DNA from 3 places in the Dongia sp. agr-C8 genome. Region 3 is predicted to be linked to each of the others. Evidence: riboswitches for the same ligand, from Rfam matches in the RefSeq annotation. Region 3 holds a riboswitch; each other region holds the start of a gene.
What was found. A riboswitch is a leader RNA that binds a small molecule or an ion and turns the genes downstream of it on or off. The one in region 3 is predicted to bind cobalamin.

Region 1 (6,980 bases), on a different contig from region 3:
CGGCCGGATCACCGAGGCCGACTACCAAGGCCTGGTCCAGGAGGCGCATGCCTTCCTCACCGGCAAGAGCGATGCGGTGAAGCTGCGTCTCTCGTCCGAGATGCAGCAGGCTTCGGATGCGCTGGAGTTCGAGAAGGCGGCGCGGCTCCGGGATCGGATTCAGGCCCTGGCGGCGATCCAGAGCCGCCAGGACATCAACCTGGAGAATGTGGAAGAGGCCGACATCATCGCCGCGCATCAGGAGGAGTCCGGCCATAGCTGCGTGCAGGTCTTCTTCTTCCGCAACAACAGCAACTACGGCAGCCGCGCCTATTTCCCGGCCCATGACCGCCAGGCCGAGGTGAAGGACATCCTCGCCGCCTTCATGGGCCAGTTCTATGAGAACAAGACGCCGCCGAAGCTGATCCTGGTCAACGAGATCCCGGCCGAGGCGGAGCTGCTGACCGAGGCGCTCACCCTGCGCGCCGGCCGCAAGGTCGAGATCCTGGCGCCGCAGCGCGGCGACAAGCGCAAGGCGCTCGACCATGCGCTGCTGAACGCCAAGGATGCGCTGACCCGCCGGATGGCGGAATCCGCCTCGCAGACCCGGCTGCTCGCGGCGCTGGCCGAGCTGTTCAAGATGGAACAGCCGCCGAAGCGGATCGAGGTCTACGACAACAGCCATATTTCCGGCACCAATCCCTATGGCGCGATGATCGTCGCCGGGCCGGAAGGCTTCATGAAGAACCAGTATCGCAAATACTCGATCCGCGACGTGACGCGGAAAGAGGCGGAAGACGACGCCGAGACGCCGGCACCGGACGGCTTGAGTGAGGCGCCGATGCCGGCCTTCGAGGTCGAGCCCAATGCCTCGCTGGAGCAGGTGATCGAGACCATCGATCCCGCGCGGCCGCCGGTGACCCGTGAATCCGTTCAGGCGGGCGACGATTACGCGATGATGCGCCAGGTGCTGACCCGCCGCTTCAACCGCGCGCTGAAAGAGGATCCCGACCGCGACAAGGGCCTCTGGCCGGACCTGGTGCTGATCGACGGCGGCCAGGGCCAGCTCAACACCGCGATGCAGGTTCTGGCCGATCTCGGCATCGGCGACGTTTGCGTGGCCTCGATCGCCAAGGGGCCGGACCGCAATGCCGGGCGCGAGCGCTTCTTCATGCCGGGCCGCGAGCCGTTCAGCCTCGATCCCAAGAGCCCGGTACTCTACTTCCTGCAGCGCCTGCGCGACGAGGCGCACCGCTTCGTGATCGGCGCGCACCGGGCCAAGCGCTCCAAGGAGATCCGGCATTCGATACTGGACGACGTCCCGGGGATCGGCGCCAAGCGGAAGAAGGCCCTGCTGTTGCATTTCGGCTCGGCCCGGGCGGTTTCCCAGGCCGGGCTGTCGGACCTCTCGGCGGTGCCGGGGGTTTCCGAGGCGGTGGCGAAGAAGATCTACGACCACTTCCATGGCGGATAATTCGCCGCATTTCCGCCCTGTGACAGGGCGAAGCCGACCTGCTATTTTCTCCCGGAACCGAGAAGAAGACGTGCGCCAAGCACCATGACGAACATCGCCAATATCCTCACGCTGTCGCGGATCGCCGCGATCCCGCTGATCGCGGCCCTGCTGTTCTTCGACCAGCCGTGGCTGCGCTGGATCGCCTTCATCCTCTATGCGGTCGCCTGTATCACCGATTTCTTCGACGGTTATATCGCCCGGCGGATGGACCAGGTCTCGGCGCTCGGCCGCTTCCTCGACCCGATCGCCGACAAGCTGGTGGTGGCGGCGATCCTGATGTCGATGACCGCCCATGGCCAGATCTCCGGTTGGGTCGTTCTGCCGGCCCTGATCATCCTCTGCCGCGAGATCCTGGTCTCCGGCCTGCGCGAGTACCTGGCCGAGCTGAAGGTTCGCCTGCCGGTCTCGATGATGGCGAAGTGGAAGACGACGATGCAGATGGTCGCCGTCGGCTTCCTGATCGTCGGCGACGTGATGCCGGGCTGGCCGGTCCAGCTCATCGGCGAAGCCCTGATGTGGCTGGCCGCGGCGCTGACCCTGGTCACTGGCTATGATTATTTCCGGGTCGGCATCAAGCACATGGCCGAAGACGACCGCGCGGACGCGAAGAAGTGAAGGTCCTAGGCCTGGCGGGCTGGAGCGGGGCAGGCAAGACCACCCTGCTGGCCAAGCTGATCCCCGAGCTGATCCGGCGCGGCATCACCGTCTCCACCATGAAGCACGCGCATCACGCCTTCGACGTCGACACGCCGGGCAAGGACTCCTATGTCCACCGCGAGGCCGGCGCCACCGAGGTGCTGGTCGCTTCCGCCAACCGCTGGGCGCTGATGCACGAGCACCGCGGCGCGCCGGAGCCGGACTCGAGAGAACTCATGAAGCATATGAGTGAGGTCGACCTCCTGCTGGTCGAGGGCTTCAAGCGCGAAGGCCACGACAAGCTGGAGATCTGGCGCGAGGCCAACGGCAAGCCGCTGCTGGCCGCCGAAGACCCGAACATCGTCGCCGTGCTGGTGGACGGGCCGAAGCCGGAGACGAGGCTGCCGGTGATCGACCTCAACGACATCGGCGCGATCGCCGATTTCGTGATGCGGCATTGCGGCTTCGAAAAGGCGTAAGCCCCGACACCAAGTGCCGGGGCTTACCCGCGATCAGGCCGCCGGCGCGACGAACCGCTTGTAGCAGTAGCCGCTGAGCGCGCCGAGGACGGCCCAGAACAGCAGCTGGGCGATCATCGTGGCGGCGAGGAAGCGATGGGCCAAGGCTTCCGGCGCCGCCGAGGCGTATTCCTCCGGCTGCGGCGCGCCGATCGCATGCGGCACCACCATCATGGCCAAGGCGACCACGACCCAGAGCGGCTTCGGCTCCCGGACATAGAACAGCAGGCCCAGACCGCCTGCCGTCAGCACCGCGGTCGCGACCCACCAGATCTGCCGTGCCGTGAGATCCGCCACGGCGCTGCCGGGCAGCTCCGGGGGCAGGCCGATGCTGGGGGCCAGAATGAAGACCGCGAAGCCGCCGAGACCCCAATAGACGCCCTGGCGCCAATCGATCGCCCGGCCGGAGACCGCATAGACGGCGATCAGCAGCAGCGCGAAGCCGATGCCGGTCAGCAGATCGGCCAAGGCGGTGAAAGCGGTGCGTTCGAACCCGTCCCGCGGCTCCCACGCGTCGCCGTCATGCGCATGGCCCTCGGCGGCATGATTCGCGGCGGCATGATCGTGGTCCTGCGCTTCCGCCGTCGCTGCGGTATTCGCCGCGGCGCCGGCAGCGGGTGCCGGCGCCTCGGCAGCTTTCTCGAAGACCTCGGCCTGGAGGATGACGGGGACTGTCGTCACGTTGTGCACCAGCGTGACGAAGAGCCCGGACAATAGTCCGGCGCTCGCGGCTGCGATGAACAGCCGCCGAAACATCTGCATGTGACTAGCCCCTTAGTGGCAGGGGAAGCCGTTGGAATGGCGGGTATCGTGGGCCGCGTTATGCGCCGCCGCGATATGCGAGAAGCCAACGCCCCAGATCATGAACACGCCGAGGAAGGCGGCCATGCTGGCGGCGATCAGGGTCTTCGAGCGGGTCGCGGAGATCGTGGCGGTGTTGGTGCGGGTCTGCGTGGTCGTGGTCATCGAAAGTCTCCTATCTGGCGCGACATCCCCGTCGCGCGGTTGCAGGTCTCACTCCCGATGGCAGGTTTCCTGACTCGCGGGTCTCCGCCTTGCGCCGACCTTCCCGGCCCCTCTTGAATCTAAGGGTCCTCCAGTGGTCATAAGTGACGCTCGGCTCGCCGCTGACAGTTGCGGGGGCAGCCACGGCATTGGCCCCTTCTGGGTCGTCCGCACCGTGTTCCCTTTTAAGCCCCTGGACTTCATCCGTCGGGGCACCATCGCCGCGAATTATAGGGATTCGGCCTATAAAGCGTCAATCCGGCGCGAAGGCCGGAACTTGGCGCGGCAGCGACTCAATCGGTTCAGTTCGCGCCGCATTGCGGCGCCGGCGGCTCTGTTCGCGCCGCATGGCGGCGCCGGGTCCGCGGGATGGCGGCGAGGCGGGCGCGGTCGGCCCGGCCCATCTCGCCGATCAGCGCCTGGGCGAAATCGGAGAAGGGCTCGCCTTCCCCGCGCGACTGCCGCCCGATCAGCACCTGCGCGGCCAGCGCCGGGTCGATCTCCGGCGGCAGGTCGAGCACCCAGCGCAGGACGTCGAGGCGCAGTGCGCCGTTGTTCTTGGTCGATGCGGTGAACAGCGCCGCCAGGCTGTCGGCGGAACGCTCGAGCAGTGATGCGCGGATCATGGTTTCTTTCTCCGGACGCCCCGCCGGCAAGAAGGGTTGCACAGGTGATGGCAGGTCTCCTGGCTCGCGGTCTTGGCCGACATCCGCCTTCCCGAGTCTTCGCTCAGTGGCTGCGGCCCAGGTCTTGAACGCTGAGCCGCGTGGATGTTCGACGAACTGCTTACAGTTGCGGGGGCAGCCACGGCATCGCACCGTGTTCCCTATTATCCTCGCGCCAAGGTCATCCCCTTGTCGCGAGGAACCATCGGCGCTCTTGGTAGAGAGACGCGGCCTGCCGGTCAAGATGCGACTCGCGGGCCGGCTTATCAGGCGCTAGGCTGCGCGCCATGAATACCGAGGTCCGACCGATCGGCTCGCCCTGCACCGGCATCTGCACGCTCGACGACGTGAGCGGCTATTGTCTCGGCTGCGCGCGTTCGTCGGCCGAGATCGGCGAATGGTCGAAGGCGGGCAACGAGCGGAAGCGCGCGATCTGGGCCGCGCTGCCGCCGCGCATCGTGCAACTCGGCATCGCCGTCACGCGGCTCCCTTGGCTGCCCGACGAAGTTGCCGGCTTCATCGCCGACACGCTGGTCCGGCGCAGCGGCACCTGGGTGGCCGGCTGCCACGGCGCGAGCGCGGCGTTCATGTTCGACGCCGAGGAGCCGGCCGAAGTCTCGGTCGAGACCGAGCTGCGCGCGGTCACCGCGCGCGGTGCCCTGCGCTTCACGCCGCGCGGCGATCTCCGCGCGCTGCAATGGCGCGATGCAAGCGTCGCGGGCGGGGTGCGGGCGATCCTCGTCGTCATCCCGCGCCCGCGCAACGTTTCCGCGCCGGGATTGCTGCTGACCGATTGCGGTCCCGATGCGGCGGCGATCCAGCCCGCGCATCGCGGCGAGACCTTGTTCGATCTCGGCCTGGGCCGCGATCACATGCGCTTCCTCCTGCGCAGCGCCGATCCGGCGCTCGACGCGGTGCTGCGCGGTGCGACCGGGCTGCCGCCCGAGGCCGTGCTGCGGCGCTGCGGCGGAACCCTGCTGCAGCACAACCCGACCCGCGTGGTCGAAACCCCGCTCGGCCGGATCGAAGTGATGACGCCGATCCCGGCACCCGGCGGCCAGTCGCCGGACGGGCCGCATGCCCATCTGCTGCCCGGGGAGCTCGCCTTGCGGCGCGCGACGCCGGCAGAGGTCGACCTGCCCGAGGCCTATACACTCTGCGCCACCTTCTACCCGTGCAACCCGCCGCAAGACGCTCCCCGCCCCGGGGCCTGCCGCGCATGATCGCACGGTTTCGCCATCACCGGTTTGCGATCGGCCTGATCGCCGCCTATGCGCTGCTGCTGAGCACGCTGCTGCCCGCCTTCGCGGCGGTCGCCGATCCGCTGCAGGCGATGCTCGAGGCGCATCTCTGCGGGCCGAGCGGATCGCAGAACGACGAAGCGCCCGCCAGCCCGGCCGAGCATCAACAGAAATGCCAGCTCTGCGGCCCGAGCTGCGCGATGGGCGGCCATGCGCCGGTCGCGACGCTTGCCGACGGTGGAATCACCGTCGCGCCGCCGGCGACGTCGATGGCCATGCCGCAAGGGCCGGGCGACGCCGACCCTGCACCGCTTTCCCTTTATCCCTCCGACCTCTTCTCCCAAGGGCCACCGCAAGCGGCCTGATCGCCGCTTTGCTTCGTACCCTTCTTTTTTTGGAGATGAGAGATGAATCCCGAACGCACCGGGACCGCGCCCGCCATGGCGCCGTCCCTGCCTATGCTCTATCGCGCGATCTGGCGCTGGCATTTCTATGCCGGCCTCGTCGTCGTGCCCTTCCTGCTGGTCTTCGCCGTCACCGGCCTCATCATGGTCTACGGCAACTCGGTCGAGACTTTCCTCGGAAAGAAATATCACGTCGCCCCCGGCGGCGAGCGGCTGAGCATCGTCGACCAGGCGGCCGCGGCGCAGGCGGCGATCCCCGGCGGCACCACGCGGCTCTTCGTCAGCCCGGCGGAAGACACCCGTTCCAGCGTGTTCCTGGTGAATGCCGACGACAAGGACAACGTCGTCTCGCTCGATCCCCATGACGGCAAGGTGCTGGGCATCATCGTCAAGGACGACACCTGGTTCTACTGGGCCGACCATATCCACGGCACCTTGCTGCTCGGCGATTTCGGCGACCGGCTGCAGGAGATCGCGGCCGGGCTCGGCATCGTGCTGGTGCTGACCGGGTTGTATCTCTGGTGGCCGCGCAACGCGCGCGGCTGGGCCGATGCACTGGTGCCGAACCTTTCGCTGCGCGGCCGCCTGCTGTGGAAGCAGCTGCACATGACCGGCGGCTTCTACTTCTCGATCGTGCTGCTGTTCTTCCTGATCTCCGGCCTGTCCTGGGCGGGAGTCTGGGGCGCGCAGTTCGTGCAGGCCTGGAGCACCTTCCCGGCGGCGAAGTGGGACAATGTCCCGCTTTCCGACGAGACTCATGCCAGCATGAACCACGGCGCCATGAAGGAGGTGCCCTGGGCGCTGGAGCAGACACCGATGCCGGAATCCGGCTCGCAGGCGGGCAAGCAGGGCATCCCGATGGGCATGGTCAATCTCGACAGCGTCGCCGCCTATGCGAAGTCGATCGGCTTCGACGAGCAGTTCCGCATCAACCTGCCGAGCGGGCCGGAAGGCGTCTACACGATCTCCGCGGACTCGATGGATGGCGACACCCATGACCCGATGGGCGATCGCAC
Region 2 (6,980 bases), 340 kb from region 3:
CCGTGGGGAGCATGTCGAGCCGGCCGCGGGTCGGCGCGCCGGAGGGACCCGGCTTCACGAAGCGGCCGTCGAGACCGGTCAGCACCGCGGCGAGCTCGGCGTCGCCGCAAGCCGCCACCGAGGGTCGAAGCTCGGCGTTGATGAAGTCCAGCACCGCGCGGCTGCGGGTCCAGCCCGCCTCGGCGCGCAAAGTGCCTGCGGTGAGTTTCGAGGCCAGCAGTTCCAGCCGTTCGACTGCATCGCCGATCGTGCGCCACGGCGTGTCCGAGGCCGCGGCCACAATGGCGGGGCGCGGGCCGGTCCAGCGCTCGCCCATCTTCGCATCGAGCGGATCGAAATCGAGACCGAGATCCATGGCCAGCGCCCGCAGCAGCGAGGCGTCGCCGTCTCGACCGGACTTCCGCGGCAGCCGGGTCAGCGCCACCAGCAGGTCGGCAAGCTGTGAGCCTTTCGGCGATTCGCCGAAGATGTGCAGCCCGTCGCGGATCTGCAACTCCTTCAGCTCGCAGAGATGGTTGTCGAGCTTGATCAGCGCCGCCTCGGTATCGTCTTCGCGAACGATGCCGCAATCGGCGGCGAGGCCGCTGGCCTGGGCCAGATCGACGATCTTCCCCTTCAGCACCGCGCAGCGCCGCGGATCGACCTGCGACGCCTCGTAGTATTCGTCGACCAACGTCTCCAATTCGCTCAGTGGGCCGTAGCTTTCGGCCCGAGTCAGCGGCGGCGTCAGGTGATCGATGATGACGGCACTGCTCCTGCGTTTCGCCTGGGTGCCCTCGCCCGGATCGTTCACGATGAAGGGATAGATCAGCGGCACCGGCCCCATCACCGCTTCGGGATAGCAGGCGGCGGAAAGCGCCAGCGACTTGCCCGGCAGCCATTCCAGATTGCCGTGCTTGCCCATGTTGACGATGGCATCGACGCCGGCGACGTCGCGCAGATAGGCGTAGAAGGCGAAATAGGCATGCGGCGGCACGAGATCGGGGTCGTGATAGCTGGAGACCGGATCGATATGGTAGCCGCGCGCCGGTTGGATGCCGATCAGGGTCGCGCCGAAGCCCTGCAACGGCAAGGCGAAATGACCATCGTCGCAATGCGGGTCGCTTTCCGGCTGGCCCCAGCGTGCAATGACCGCATGGCGGATCGCGGCCGGCAGGGTCGCAAAGAATTCCCGATACTCGGCGACGCCGAGCCGGGCCGAAGCCGCGCGCTTGTCCAGCAGGCGCGTGATCAGAGCATCGCCGTCGGCCGGGATATCCGCGATCGCATAGCCGGCGCGCCGCATCGCGCGCAGGAGATTGACCGTGCCGGCCGGCGTGTCGAGGCCGACGCCGTTGCCGATCCGGCCGTCGCGGTTCGGGTAGTTGGCCAGCACCACGGCGACGGTGCGCTCGCCCGCCGCTTTCTTCCGCAAGCGGATCCAGCGCTCGGCGAGGTCGACCACGAAAGCGACGCGGTCCTGGATCGGTTCGGGCGCCACGATGTTGCACTGGGTCGCGGCATCGTAGCGCGCCGCCGCCTTGAAGGAGATCGCGCGCGTCAGGATGCGGCCGTCGAGCTCCGGCAGGGCGGCCTGCATGGCGAGATCGCGTGGCGAGAGGCCGCGGGTGTTCTGTTCCCAATCGGAAGCGCTGCCGCTGGAGAGCACAACCTGCAGCACCGGGCAGTCGGCAACGTCGAAGGACGTCGCAAAATCCCCGCCGGGTTGCGAGACCGCGAAGCCGGTTGCGTTCAACACCAGGTCGGGCTTCGCCTCTGCAAACAAAGCGCCGATGAGATCGGCGGCGACGGCGTCTTTGAGACTGTTGACGAAGATCGGCAGGAGGTTGATGTCACGCCGGCCCAGCTCCGCGATCAGCGCGTCAATCGGCTTCAAGGTACCGGCTTGCATCAGCGCGCGGTAGAACACGATCGCCGCAACCGGCCGGCCGGCGTGCCAGTGCCGCTTGAGATCGGCCAGGCTGGTCACGGCCTCGCCCGGCCAATAGAGACCGGCTTTGAGCAGCGGCCGCGGCTCCAGCCATTCGGTAGCGCGGCCGATCAGGCCCGCCGCATGCAGCAACGCCTGCTGCGCATTCTCGATCCCGCCTTCGGTGAAGTAGCGCCAGAGCCGATGCGCTACTTGGGTGTCCAACGTGGTGAAATCGGCAAGCTCGGGATCCGGCTGATCGTCGCCTGGCAGCACCGCGAGCGGAATGTTGTTGTCGCGGCAGGTCGCGGAGATCTCTTCCAGCCCATAGGGCCAGTAGCGCCGCCCGCCGATCAGCCGCACGATCACCAGCTTGGCATGCCCGATGATGTTCTCGACATAGGCATCGACCGAGAGATGGTGCTGCAGCAGCAGCAGATTGGCGAGCCGCAGGCTCGGCTTCGGTTCCGGCAGCGCGGCATAGGCGGCGGCGAGGCAGGCGAGCTCGGTATCCGCCGCGGAGAGAATGACGATCTCACCCGGCGTCTGGCCGAGGTCGATCGCGCCTGATCCGTCGGAAATCTCGCCCGGCTTGGCCGCGAGGAGATGCATCTCAGCCCTTGACCGCCGCTTCGATCGCCGCGCGGTCGAGACCTTTGAGGCCGATCACCACCAGCCGGCCCCTGCGGGCCTCGTCCGAGCCCCAGGCGCGGTCATAGTAATGCTGGATGCGGCCGCCGACGCCTTGCAGCACCAGGCGCATGTCGCGCCCCGCCACGTCGAGGAAGCCCTTCACGCGCAGGATGTCATGGGTCGCGATCGCGGGCTTCAGGCGTGCCAGCAGCTCATCGGGTGTCTTCAAAATCGGCATGTCGATCTGGAAGCTCTCGAACTCGTCGTGGTCGTGATCCTCGCCTTCGAGCTCGTGGTGCGAGAAGCGGGTGTCGAGGTCGTCCTCCGCCGCGGCACCGAGGCCCAGCAGCACGTCGGGGTCGATCGCACCGTAGCTGGAGAGAACTAGCTTCGCCTTCCGCTTCATCTCGCGGTCGATCACGTCCTTCGCCGCCGTGCGATCGTCCGGCGACATCTGGTCGTTCTTGTTGAGGATGATGAGATCGGCGCTGTTGATCTGGTCCTCGAAGAGTTCCGCCAGCGGACTCTCGTGGTCGAAAGATTCGTCGGCGGCGCGCTGCGCCGCGACCGCTTCCGGATTGTCCGCGAAGCGGCCGGCCGCCGCGGCCGGGCCATCGACCACCGCGATCACGCCATCCACCGTCACCCGCGTCCGGACTTCCGGCCAGTTGAAGGCGCGGATCAGCGGCTTAGGCAATGCGAGGCCCGAGGTCTCGATCACGATATGCTCCGGCGGCTGCGGCCGGTCCAGGAGCGCGGTGATGGTCGGCAGGAAATCGTCGGCGACGGTGCAGCAGATGCAGCCGTTGGCCAGCTCGACGATATTCTCTTCCGGGCAATCCTCGATGCCGCAGCCCTTGACGATCTCGCCATCGACCCCGAGCTCGCCGAACTCGTTGATGATCAGCGCGATGCGCCGCCCGCGCGCATTGCGCAGCAGGTTCTGGATCAGGCTGGTCTTTCCGGCGCCGAGGAAGCCGGTCACGATGGTCGCGGGAATCTTGGTCGTCATCAGACTTCTCTTCTCACTTCAGTTTCATCGGGAGACCGGCGGTCACGAAAACGACGTGATCCGCCTTCTCCGCCAAACGTTGATGCAGGATGCCGGCGAGGTCGCGGAAGCGCCGGGCCAGCGCATTGTCCGGTACGATCCCCTGCCCGACTTCGTTCGAGACGAAGACCACCGGTCCGCCGCACTGGCCGAGCGCGGCGATCAAGCCGTCGATCTCGGCATCGACATTCCGCTCCTGCCCCAGCAGATTGCCGAGCCAGAGCGTCAGGCAATCCACCAGAACCGCCGCTCCCTGTTCCGTTTCGGCCTTCAAGGCACCGGCGAGGTCGAGCGGCTCCTCGACGGTCTTCCAATCCGAATCCCGGCGCTCGCGATGCGTCTTCACCCGCGCCGCCATCTCGTCGTCCAGCACCTCCGCGGTGGCGAGATAGGTGCGGCGCCCGGGATGGCGATCGACCAGGCCTTCGGCATAGCGGCTCTTTCCAGAGCGCGCCCCGCCCAGGACCAGGGTTACCGGCGGCAAGGGCGTGATCAGCCCGGACACGCCCAGCGACAGACTGGATGGTTGAGACTTCGACAAGGTGTTGCGCTCCTCCCGCCGAGGCGCCGACCGTTATAAAGAGCGTTCGCCGAGGTCTCCTGGCTCGACCGCCGGAACCCGCGCCTTCCCGGCCAGAACAGGGCCAGTGGCTTTCTCCGGGTCCGTTGCCCGAACGCGAAGGTCCAGGCGCAATCCTACAGTTGCGGGGGCAGCGCCGGCATCGGACCGGCTTCCCTCCCTGCGAACGGCCGGAAACTAGCAGGAAGCCCGGGGCGGTGCAGCAAAATCCGCCGTGGAGGTTAACGGGTTCAAACCGTCTCCCAGACCCGTTCCGGCGGCCGGGCGACGACCGCGCCCTTGGGCCCGACCACGATCGGCCGCTCGATCAGGACCGGGGTCTTGGCCATGGCCTTGATCAGAGCTTCATCGCTGGTCTTGTCGGTCAGTTTCAGGGCCTCGAAGGCCTCGCCTTTCTTGCGGAGAATGTCGCGCGGCCCCAGTTTCAGCTTCTTCAGCAGGGACTTGATTCCCGCTTCGTCCAGTGGGGTCTTCAGGTATTCGACCACCTTCGGCGCGTGGCCCTTTTCCTTCAGCCAGCCCAGCACCTTCTTGGAGGTGCTGCAATTCGGGTTATGGTAGATGGTGACGGCCATGGACCTTCCTCGCGCCCTTATTAAGTAGAGATCATGAAGCTGCTTTATTTCGCCTGGCTCCGCCAGAAGATCGGCAAGGCCGAAGAAACCCTCGACGTTCCCGCCCATGTGAAAGAGGTCGGGCAGCTGCTCGACTGGCTGGAGAGCCTCGGCCCCAATTACGCGACCGCGCTCAAGGAGCGCAAGGCCGTGAAGGTCGCGGTCAACCAGGACTATGTCGGCCTCAGCCATCCGGTCAAAGCCGGCGACGAGGTCGCCTTGTTCCCGCCGGTGACCGGCGGCTGAAGTCGTGACCGTCCGGGTCCAGACGCAGGATTTCGACATCGGCGCCGAGCTCCAAAAGCTCGCGGCCGGAAATCACCAGGTCGGCGGGGTCGCGAGCTTCGTCGGCCTAGTGCGCGACATCGCACCCGCAGGCTCCGGCGCCGCGAGCTCAATGACGCTTGAGCACTACCCCGGCATGACCGAGAAGCGCCTTGCCGAAATCGAGGCGGAGGCGCAGCGCCGCTGGCCCTTGTCGGCGACGCTGATCATCCACCGCTACGGGCGGCTGGAGCCGGGCGACCGGATCGTGCTGGTCGCGACCGCCTCCAGCCACCGCGAGGCGGCGCTGGAATCCTGCGCCTTCCTGATCGACTGGCTGAAGACCGAGGCACCGTTCTGGAAGCTGGAAGACGGCCCCGAAGGCGCCCGCTGGGTCGAGGCGAAGACCAGCGACGACGCCCGCAAGGCGGCCTGGCTCAAGAAGTAGCCGCCTCACAGCTTGAAATCTTCCTGACAAACCGCCAATTCTCCTATCCCTGAAACGGCCGACCGGGGCGACCGCTTCCCATGTCCGACACCATGCAGCTTTTGACGGATCCTGCCGTCATCCTCAGTTTCGTTACGCTTGCGGCCCTCGAGATCGTCCTCGGCATCGACAATCTGCTCTTCGTGCAGATCGTCGCCGGGCGCGTCTCGCCGGACAAACAGCGGCTGGCCCGGCGTCTCGGCCTTGCCTTGGCGCTGCTGACACGGTTGGCGCTGCTGGCCTCGATCTCCTGGGTAGCCGGACTGAAAGAGCCGATCCTGACCGTCGACTGGTTCGGGCCGGAGAACACGTACGACCTCTCCTGGCGCGACATCATCCTGCTGGGCGGTGGCTTGTTCCTGCTGGCGAAGTCCACCACAGAGATCCACCACAACATCGACGTCGCGCACGAGGAAGAAGGGGAGAAGAAGACCTATCTCACCCTCGCATCTGCCGTGGTGCAGATCGCGATCCTGGACATCGTCTTCTCGCTGGACAGCGTCATCACCGCGGTCGGCATGTCGGATCACCTGGAGGTGATGGTGGCCGCGGTCGTGACGGCGATGATCGTGATGATCGCGGCAGCGAATGCGGTCGGCGATTTCGTGGACAAGCATCCTTCGGTGAAGATGCTCTGCCTCGCCTTCCTGCTGCTGATCGGCGTGGCGCTGCTCGGCGAAGGCCTGCACTTCCACATCCCGAAGGGCTACCTCTACTTCGCCATCGCCTTCTCGGCCGGCGTCGAGGGATTGAACCTCTGGGCCCGCGCCCGCAAGGAAGCGGCGAAAAAGCGGGCAGCCGCCTAAAAGAAAACCCCGCTCCCTCGGCCCGAGGGAGCGGGGTTTGACTTTGTACGGACCGCTTAAGCCGCCGCGCTGTTCTGATGCGCGCGCACTTCCTTCAGATAGTCCTCGCGCAGCTGGCGGGTGACCGGGCCGACCTTGAACTTGTAGTCGCCGACCTGGCCGACGGGCGTCACTTCCGCGGCGGTGCCGACCAGGAAGACCTCCTCGGTCTTGGCAAGCTCGTCCGGCATGATCGCGCGCTCGACCACCTTCAGCTGGCGGCGGCGGGCGAGATCCATCACGGTCTGCCGGGTGATGCCGTTCAGGAAGCAGTCCGGCGTCGGCGTGTGCACTTCGCCGTTCTGCACCAGGAAGACATTGGCGCCCGTGGCCTCGGCAAGTTGTCCGCGATAGTCGATCATCATCGCGTCCTGATAGCCTTCCGCCTCGGCCTCGTGCTTCGAGATCGTGCAGATCATGTAGAGACCGGCGGCCTTGGAAGCGGTCGGTGCCGTGTTCGGCGCCGGGCGCTGGTACTTCGCCCATTTCAAGCGGATGCCCTTCTCCAGCAGCTCCGGCGAGAAATAGGCGGGCCATTGCCACATCGCGATCGCGCAGTGGATCGTGTTCTGCTGCGCGGCGACGCCCATCATCTCG
Region 3 (6,980 bases):
TGCACCGGCGCGCCAGCGATCCCGATTTCGCCACCCAGTCCCACGGCGACCATATGGCGGCGCTCACCCGCGCGCTGCAGACCGCGCTGAAGGACAGCGGCGTCGCCGGCCCGGATATCGTGGCGCTGGCGGCGGACACCACCGGCTCCAGCGTGTTGATGCTGGGCGAGGGAATGCGGCCGCTCGGCGACTACTATCTCTGGTGCGATCACCGCGCCAAGGCGGAAGCCGAGGAGATCACCGAGCTCGCGCACCGACAGGGCCTGGAGGCGATCGACTGGTGCGGCGGCGTCTACTCGCATGAATGGGGCTTCGCCAAGCTGCTGCATTGGCTGCGCCACAACCCCAACGACCGCGGCCGGCTGGTGACCGCGGTCGAGCATTGCGACATGGTTGCCGCCACGCTCACCGGCGTCACCGATCCCGCGCGGCTGACGCGCAGCATCTGCGCCATGGGCCATAAATGGATGTGGAACCCGCGCTGGCAAGGCCTGCCGTCGCAGGAATTCCTCTCCGCGGTCGATCCGCTGTTCGACGGCATCCGCGCCAAGCTCGGCGGCGACTACCAGACCTGTGACAGGATCGCCGGGCGGCTGTCTCCGTTCTGGGCCGGGCGTCTCGGCATCCCGGCCGGCATCCCAGTGGCGGTCGGCGGCTTCGACGCGCATTGGGATGCGCTCGGCGCCGGCTGCCGCATCGGCGACGTGGTCAATGTCGTGGGCACTTCGACCTGCATCATCGCCATCGCCAGGGAAGTGGGCCTCATCCCGGGCTTGTGCGGCATCGTCCCCGGCAGCGTCGCGCCCGATCTCATCGGCATCGAGGCTGGACTCTCGGCGACCGGCGACATCTTCGACGCCATTGCACGGCGTGCGCATGTCCCGCTGGAAGAACTCGGCAGGGACCTCGACCGCTACGGCCCGGGCGGGAAGGGACTGCTGCGCCTCACCTGGGACAACGGCGACCGCACGGTGCTGGTGAAATCCGATCTGGGCGGTGTGACACTCGGCTGGAACCTGCTGCACACCGCGCAGGATGAGCTCTTCGCCGCGATCGAGGGCACCTCCTTCCACACCCGCCTGATCCTCGAGCGCATGGCGGAGAACGGCGTGCCGATCGAACGCATCATCAACGGCGGCGGCATCCCGCAGAAGAACGCGGTGCTGAACCAGGTCTACGCCGACGTGCTCGGCAAGCCGGTCCTGGTGCCGGACGGCATCCCGACCGGCTTCGGCGCCGGCATCTTCGCCGGCCTCGCCGCCGGCTTCTATCCCGACGTCGCCGCCGCGCAGGCCGCACTCTGCCTGCCGTTCAAGACCATCCAGCCGCGCCCCGAGCGCCGCGCGGTCTACGACCGGCTCTATGGAATGTTCAGGCAGGCCTATTTCGCCTTCGGGTCCGGCCAGCCGGCGCAGAACTTGGGCGAGATCCTGCCATACTTGAAACAACTCGGCGCCGCTCAAGCCGCAGGTTGACCACCGCGCGGAGCTTTAGACGGGTGCAGCCTTTTGAAGCACCGCCGCTGGCGCAGGCCGCTCGTCCCTACAGGGGCGTGTAGTCGATCTCCAGGAAGTCGATCACTTCTTTCTTCCAGCGATCACGCACGAAGGCGACATGGTCGGGGTGCTGGTCGTAAGTGTCGTAGCCGGTCTGGTCCTCGAACTCCATGGAGAAGCCGAACTTGTAGTCGTTCTTGCGGCTCACCTGCTTCAGCTGCTCGAATTTCCGCACCGTCGGGATCTTGCTGAGGATCATGGCATCGGCCAGGAACTTCTTCTCCTCGGCGGAGTCCCGGGGATGTTTCAAGGTGAAGACGACGGTGTGCCGGATCATCGGTTCGTTTCCCCTGTGACCTTATTGTGGCGGATGTTCTACCCGGAACGCGAAGGCGGCGAAAGGGCCGCTGCCTTTCTCCGAATCCCAACCATGGCAAGAGGAAGAAAGGGCGCCTCACACTCCACGGGCACATACCCCAGTGCCATGGTTAACGCGACTAAAAGTGTCGCGCAAATCCCGCAACTCAGGCACCATGCTCCGGTCGGGGCGCGGTTGCCCATGCCATATGGCAATGTGCGGCCGCCGGTTGATTTCCAGAGGCGCAAGATGCGCACGATGCTTTCGATCGATGGCATCCGGGCGGGCGTCGATGACCTGGTCTCTGCTGCGATCCTGGCGGCGGGCTGGGAAGAAGCGCTGGGGCACTTCGCGATGGCGGCGGGTGCCCGCGACGCCGTGCTGATGCGGAATGAGGCGCGCAAGATGGTCACGGCGATCGTGACCCCTGAAGCCGCGCGCGCGGTTGCCGATTTCGCCGCCGGCCGCGCGCCGCCAAACTCGCGCTATCAGCGGGTCGGCACGCATTACGTTGGTTTCCGCATCGACCAGGACGACTATGCCGCCGAGGAGCTGGCGCGCGACCCGTTCTACCAGGAGTTTCTACGCCCGAACGGCGTGTTCTGGCATGCCAACACCGTGCTGGCGCCCGGTCCGGATGAATATGTCGAGCTGAGCCTGAAGCGGCGCGTCGAGCTTGGGCCCTTTCAGCCGGAAGAGCGCGCGCTGCTCGACAGCGTACTGCCGGAGCTCCATGCCGTCGCCCGCATCGCCAAGGGCGTGCTCGACGCCGAGGCGCGCGGCATGGCTTGGATGCTCGGCCGGCGCGGCGGCGCGATCATCGAGCTGGATTCCTGGGGCCGCGTGCTGCCCGGCCAATCGGCCGGCGAGGGCGATCCGGCCGCGCCGCTGCGGATCCTGCGCCGGCGTCTGGTGGCGGGCGATCGGGTGTCGCAGCTCTCGGTCGACCGCGCGGTGGCCAATGCGGTTTCCCGGCCGGGACGGCTGGGGGTCGCGGCGCTTACCGATCCCGAGGGCCGGCGCTATTTGCTGCAGGTCCATCCGGTGCCGGGCCGGGCCCGCGATGTCTTCGCCTCGGCCACGGCGCTGGCGTTGCTGATCGAGCGCGATCGCGATCCGGCGGCGCTCCGCCCCGACCTCGCCTGGATCCGGAGCGCCTATGGCCTGACCGAGCGGGAAGCGCACGTGGCGGCGTTGCTGGCCGAAGGCTTCGATATTGAAGCGATCGCCACGCAACTCAAGATCCAGCCCAGCACCGCCCGCAGCTATCTGAAAGACGCCCTGCAGAAGACCGGCGCCTCCCGCCAGGCCGAGCTCGTCGCGCTGCTCGCCCACGTCTGAGCTGCGGCGGTTCCTCCGCTTGACAAGGCGACCCGCCCGGCCTCAGTTACGGGCGCTGGTTCCTGTCCCGATCGATTGAAAGGGGCAGGTGAAAAGGGAATGCGATAGGCGCCGAGGGTGCCGAAGCGCAGCCGCCCCCGCGACCGTGACCGGAGAGGTCCGCCACTGCCACTGGCCGTTCGGCCGGGAAGGCGGCGGGACCGTAGAGCCGAGGCTCGAAATCCGCAAGCCGGGAGACCTGCCAGCGCAAGATGTCACGGGCGAACGGGGTTTTTCGCGGCCGGCTTAGGACGATGCTTTACCGCATCCCCCGGCCGTCCCCCCTTCCGCCGAAACAAGAAAGGCGTCTCGACCGGAAGGGCGATGAACGATCCGCGGATCTATGGTTGGTGTCCCGGCGCGCTGCGGCCGATGCAATCCGGCGACGGATTGGTGGTGCGGCTGCGCCCGCCGCTCGGCCGCCTGACCACCGAACAGGCGCGCCGGATCGCGGCCCTCGCCGCCGCGCATGGCAATGGGCAGATCGATCTCTCGTCGCGCGCCAACCTGCAGCTCCGCGGCGTCAGGCCGGAAACGCACCGTCCGTTGGTCGAGGCGCTGCAAGCGCTCGACCTGATCGATCTCTCCGCCCAAGCCGAGGCGCAGCGCAACATCGTGGTCACGCCGTTCTGGGCAGCGGATGACGACAGCGCCGTCATCACGCGCAAGCTGACCGCGCTCCTCGCTTCCGAGGATGCGCCGACTCTCCCCGGCAAGTTCGGCTTTGCGGTCGATTGCGGGCCGCGGCCGGTGCTCGCGGGCACCTCCGCGGACATTCGCATCGAGCGGGGCCGCGACGGCTTGATCTGCCGCGCCGACTCCATCTCCTTCGGTTGCACGGTTACGCGCGACGCAGCGGCGGAGACAGCATTGGCCTTCGCGCGCTGGTTCCTCGAAAGCGGCGGCGTGCAGCAGCAGCGCGGCCGCATGGCCCGCCATCTCGCCGCCGGCGCTGACCTGCCCGCGGCTTGGCGGCAAAACCCGGCGGCCGAACCGGCGCCGCGCCCGGGCCCCGGCCTCTGTGCACAAGGCGCGCTGGTGGCGGTCGAGTTCGGACGGATCGATGCGGAGACGCTCGCCGCCCTGGCCGCGCTGGGACCGCTGCGGCTGACGCCCTGGCGGATGCTGCTGATCGAAGGCGCGACGACGCTTACGGATCTGCCCGGCCTGATCCGTGATGCCGGCGACCCACGGCTGCGGCTGGAGGCCTGCACCGGGGCGCCGACCTGCCTGCAGGGCCTCGCCGAGACCCGGCCGCTGGCCCGGGCGCTGGCGCCGTTCCTGCCGGAGGGGGCGCGCCTGCATATCTCCGGCTGCGCCAAGGGCTGCGCCAGTTCCGGCGCTGTCGACCTGACACTTGTCGCAACCGGTCCAGATCGGTTCGACCTGATCCGCTACGGTCGGCCCGGCGATCCCCCCGAACGCCGGGGCCTGACGCCGGACGACATCCTGAAGCTGCATGGAATCCTGCGAGCCTGAATGCCCCACGCCTACGAAAAAGACGGAGCAAAGATCTACGCCCAGAGCTTCGCCACCATCCGCGCCGAAGCCGACCTCGCGCGCTTCTCCAAGGACGAAGAGCCGGTGGTCGTGCGGATGATCCATGCCGCCGGGCTGGTGGGGTTGGAGCGCGACGTCCACTTCACGCCCGGCATGGCGGCGACGGCCCGGGCGGCGCTCGCCGCCGGCGCGCCGATCCTCTGCGACGCGCGGATGATCTCCGAAGGCATCACCCGCGCGCGGCTGCCCGCCGACAACGCGGTGATCTGCACCTTGCAGGACCCGCGCGTGCCGGACCTCGCGCGCGACATGGGCAACACGCGCTCGGCCGCGGCGCTGGAACTCTGGCGCCCGCATCTCAAGGGTGCGCTGGTCGCGATCGGCAATGCGCCGACCGCGCTGTTTCATCTCCTGAACATGCTGGAAGACCCGGCCTGCCCGCGGCCGGCGGCGATCATCGGCTGCCCGGTGGGATTCGTCGGCGCGGCGGAATCGAAAGCGGCGCTGATCGCGGCCGACGTGGTGCCGGCGCTGGTGGTGAAGGGCCGCCTCGGCGGCTCGGCGATCACCGCCGCCGCCGTCAACGCCCTCGCCAGCTGGAAGGAATAGAATGGGCAAGGTGATCTGCGTCGGCCTCGGCCCGGGCGATCCGGAATTGATGAGCGTGCGTGCCGACCGCCTGGTGCGCGCCGCGCGGCATGTCGCCTATTTCTGCAAGGAAGGCCGGCTGGGCCATGCGCGGCAGATCGTGGACGGCATCCTTGCGCCCGACGCTGTCGAGTATTCGATGGAATACCCGGTGACCACCGAGATCCCGCTCGACGACCCGCGGTACAACGAGATGATGGCGGCCTTCTACGTCGACTGGTCGGCGAAGATCGCGGCCGTGTCGCGCGAGGCCGACATCGTCGTGCTCTGCGAGGGCGATCCCTTCTTCTACGGTTCCTTCATGCATCTCCACGCACGGCTGCAGGGCAAGGTCGAGATCGAGATTGTGCCGGGCATCACCGGCATGTCGGGATGCTGGACCAGCACCGGCCAGCCGATCACCTGGGGTGACGACGTGCTCACCGTGGTGATGGCGACTTTGCCCGAGGCGGAACTCACCCGCCGCATCGCCGATACCGACGCGCTGGTGGTGATGAAGATCGGCCGCAACCTGCCGAAGCTGCGCCGCGCCCTGGAGCAGACCGGCAAGCTGCAGCAAGCCTGGCTGATCGAGCGCGGCACCATGCCTGGCCAGAAGGTGCAGCGCCTGGTCGATGCCGGCGAGAGCGTGCCCTATTTCTCGATCGCCGTGGTCCACGGCCAGGGTCGCAGGCCGTGAGCGGCTGGCTCGCCGTGGCTGGGCTCGGGCCGGGCAATGACGCGCTGGTGACGCCCGAAGTGCAGGCGGCACTCGCAACCGCGACCGATGTCGTCGGCTATACGCCCTATGTGGCGCGGGTGGCGCCGCGGCCGGGCCTGACCTTGCACCCGTCCGACAACCGGGTGGAGCTGGAACGCGCCGCCCATGCGCTGACCATGGCCGCGGCAGGGCAGGGCGTCGTCGTCGTCTCCTCCGGCGATCCCGGAGTCTTCGCCATGGCCTCCGCCTTGTTCGAGGCGCTGGAAGCTGGGCCGAAGGAATGGCGCGACCTCGACATCCGCATCCTGCCCGGCATCACCGCGATGCTGGCGGCCGCGGCAGCGCTCGGCGCGCCGCTCGGTCATGACTTCTGCGCCATCAACTTGAGCGACAACCTGAAGCCCTGGGATGTGATCGCGTATCGGCTGCGCATGGCGGCGCGCGGCGGCTTCGCCATGGCCTTCTACAACCCGCGCTCCAAGTCGCGGCCGCATCAATTCGCGCAGGCGCTCGACATCCTGCGTGCGGAATGCGGCAACGAGCGGCTGATTTCCTTCGCTCGCAACGTCAGCAAGCCGGATGAGCGGCTGGAGACGGTGACGCTGGGCGAAGCGGTGCCGGAGATGGCCGACATGCGCACGGTGGTGATCGTCGGCAATGCCGAGACCCGCCGCGTCGGCCGCTTCGTCTACACGCCCCGCTCCACGACGGGGGCGGCATGATCCAGCCAGTCCAGCACGGCGTCGATGCTGCCGGCCACCGGTCGCGGTGGAATCGCCGGGCGGTCGATCAAGATCACTGGGATTCCCAGCTTGCGTGCGGCATCGAGCTTGGCGCGCGCCCCTTCGCCGCCGGAGTTCTTGGCGACGATCAATTGGATGCGATGCGCCTCGAGCAG

Region 1: linked by a shared signal. The riboswitch ahead of ACYQ4T_RS24790 (CbtB domain-containing protein) and the one ahead of cobG (precorrin-3B synthase) in region 3 are both predicted to bind cobalamin.
Region 2: linked by a shared signal. The riboswitch ahead of cobU (bifunctional adenosylcobinamide kinase/adenosylcobinamide-phosphate guanylyltransferase) and the one ahead of cobG (precorrin-3B synthase) in region 3 are both predicted to bind cobalamin.

The regions. Positions count from the first base shown of each region.
Region 1 is NZ_BAAGHZ010000005.1:101,535-108,514, reverse strand. Features, by position in the region: gene uvrC (excinuclease ABC subunit UvrC) at 1-1,453, shown strand, start outside; gene pgsA (CDP-diacylglycerol--glycerol-3-phosphate 3-phosphatidyltransferase) at 1,538-2,110, shown strand; gene mobB (molybdopterin-guanine dinucleotide biosynthesis protein B) at 2,107-2,610, shown strand; gene ACYQ4T_RS24795 (CbtA family protein) at 2,644-3,411, opposite strand; gene ACYQ4T_RS24790 (CbtB domain-containing protein) at 3,424-3,615, opposite strand; cobalamin riboswitch at 3,658-3,889, opposite strand; gene ACYQ4T_RS24785 (hypothetical protein) at 3,957-4,280, opposite strand; cobalamin riboswitch at 4,313-4,541, opposite strand; gene ACYQ4T_RS24780 (DUF1289 domain-containing protein) at 4,607-5,542, shown strand; gene ACYQ4T_RS24775 (hypothetical protein) at 5,539-5,925, shown strand; gene ACYQ4T_RS24770 (PepSY-associated TM helix domain-containing protein) at 5,968-6,980, shown strand, end outside.
Region 2 is NZ_BAAGHZ010000001.1:255,736-262,715, reverse strand. Features, by position in the region: gene cobN (cobaltochelatase subunit CobN) at 1-2,521, opposite strand, end outside; gene cobW (cobalamin biosynthesis protein CobW) at 2,523-3,554, opposite strand; gene cobU (bifunctional adenosylcobinamide kinase/adenosylcobinamide-phosphate guanylyltransferase) at 3,568-4,134, opposite strand; cobalamin riboswitch at 4,187-4,331, opposite strand; gene arsC (arsenate reductase (glutaredoxin)) at 4,404-4,748, opposite strand; gene moaD (molybdopterin converting factor subunit 1) at 4,782-5,033, shown strand; gene ACYQ4T_RS01225 (molybdenum cofactor biosynthesis protein MoaE) at 5,038-5,499, shown strand; gene ACYQ4T_RS01220 (TerC family protein) at 5,580-6,344, shown strand; gene ACYQ4T_RS01215 (branched-chain amino acid aminotransferase) at 6,401-6,980, opposite strand, start outside.
Region 3 is NZ_BAAGHZ010000001.1:596,619-603,598, forward strand. Features, by position in the region: gene ACYQ4T_RS02680 (ribulokinase) at 1-1,475, shown strand, start outside; gene ACYQ4T_RS02685 (Dabb family protein) at 1,543-1,833, opposite strand; gene ACYQ4T_RS02690 (helix-turn-helix transcriptional regulator) at 2,104-3,195, shown strand; cobalamin riboswitch at 3,235-3,455, shown strand; gene cobG (precorrin-3B synthase) at 3,559-4,713, shown strand; gene ACYQ4T_RS02700 (precorrin-8X methylmutase) at 4,714-5,343, shown strand; gene ACYQ4T_RS02705 (precorrin-2 C(20)-methyltransferase) at 5,345-6,061, shown strand; gene cobJ (precorrin-3B C(17)-methyltransferase) at 6,058-6,804, shown strand; gene ACYQ4T_RS02715 (cobalt-precorrin-6A reductase) at 6,771-6,980, opposite strand, start outside.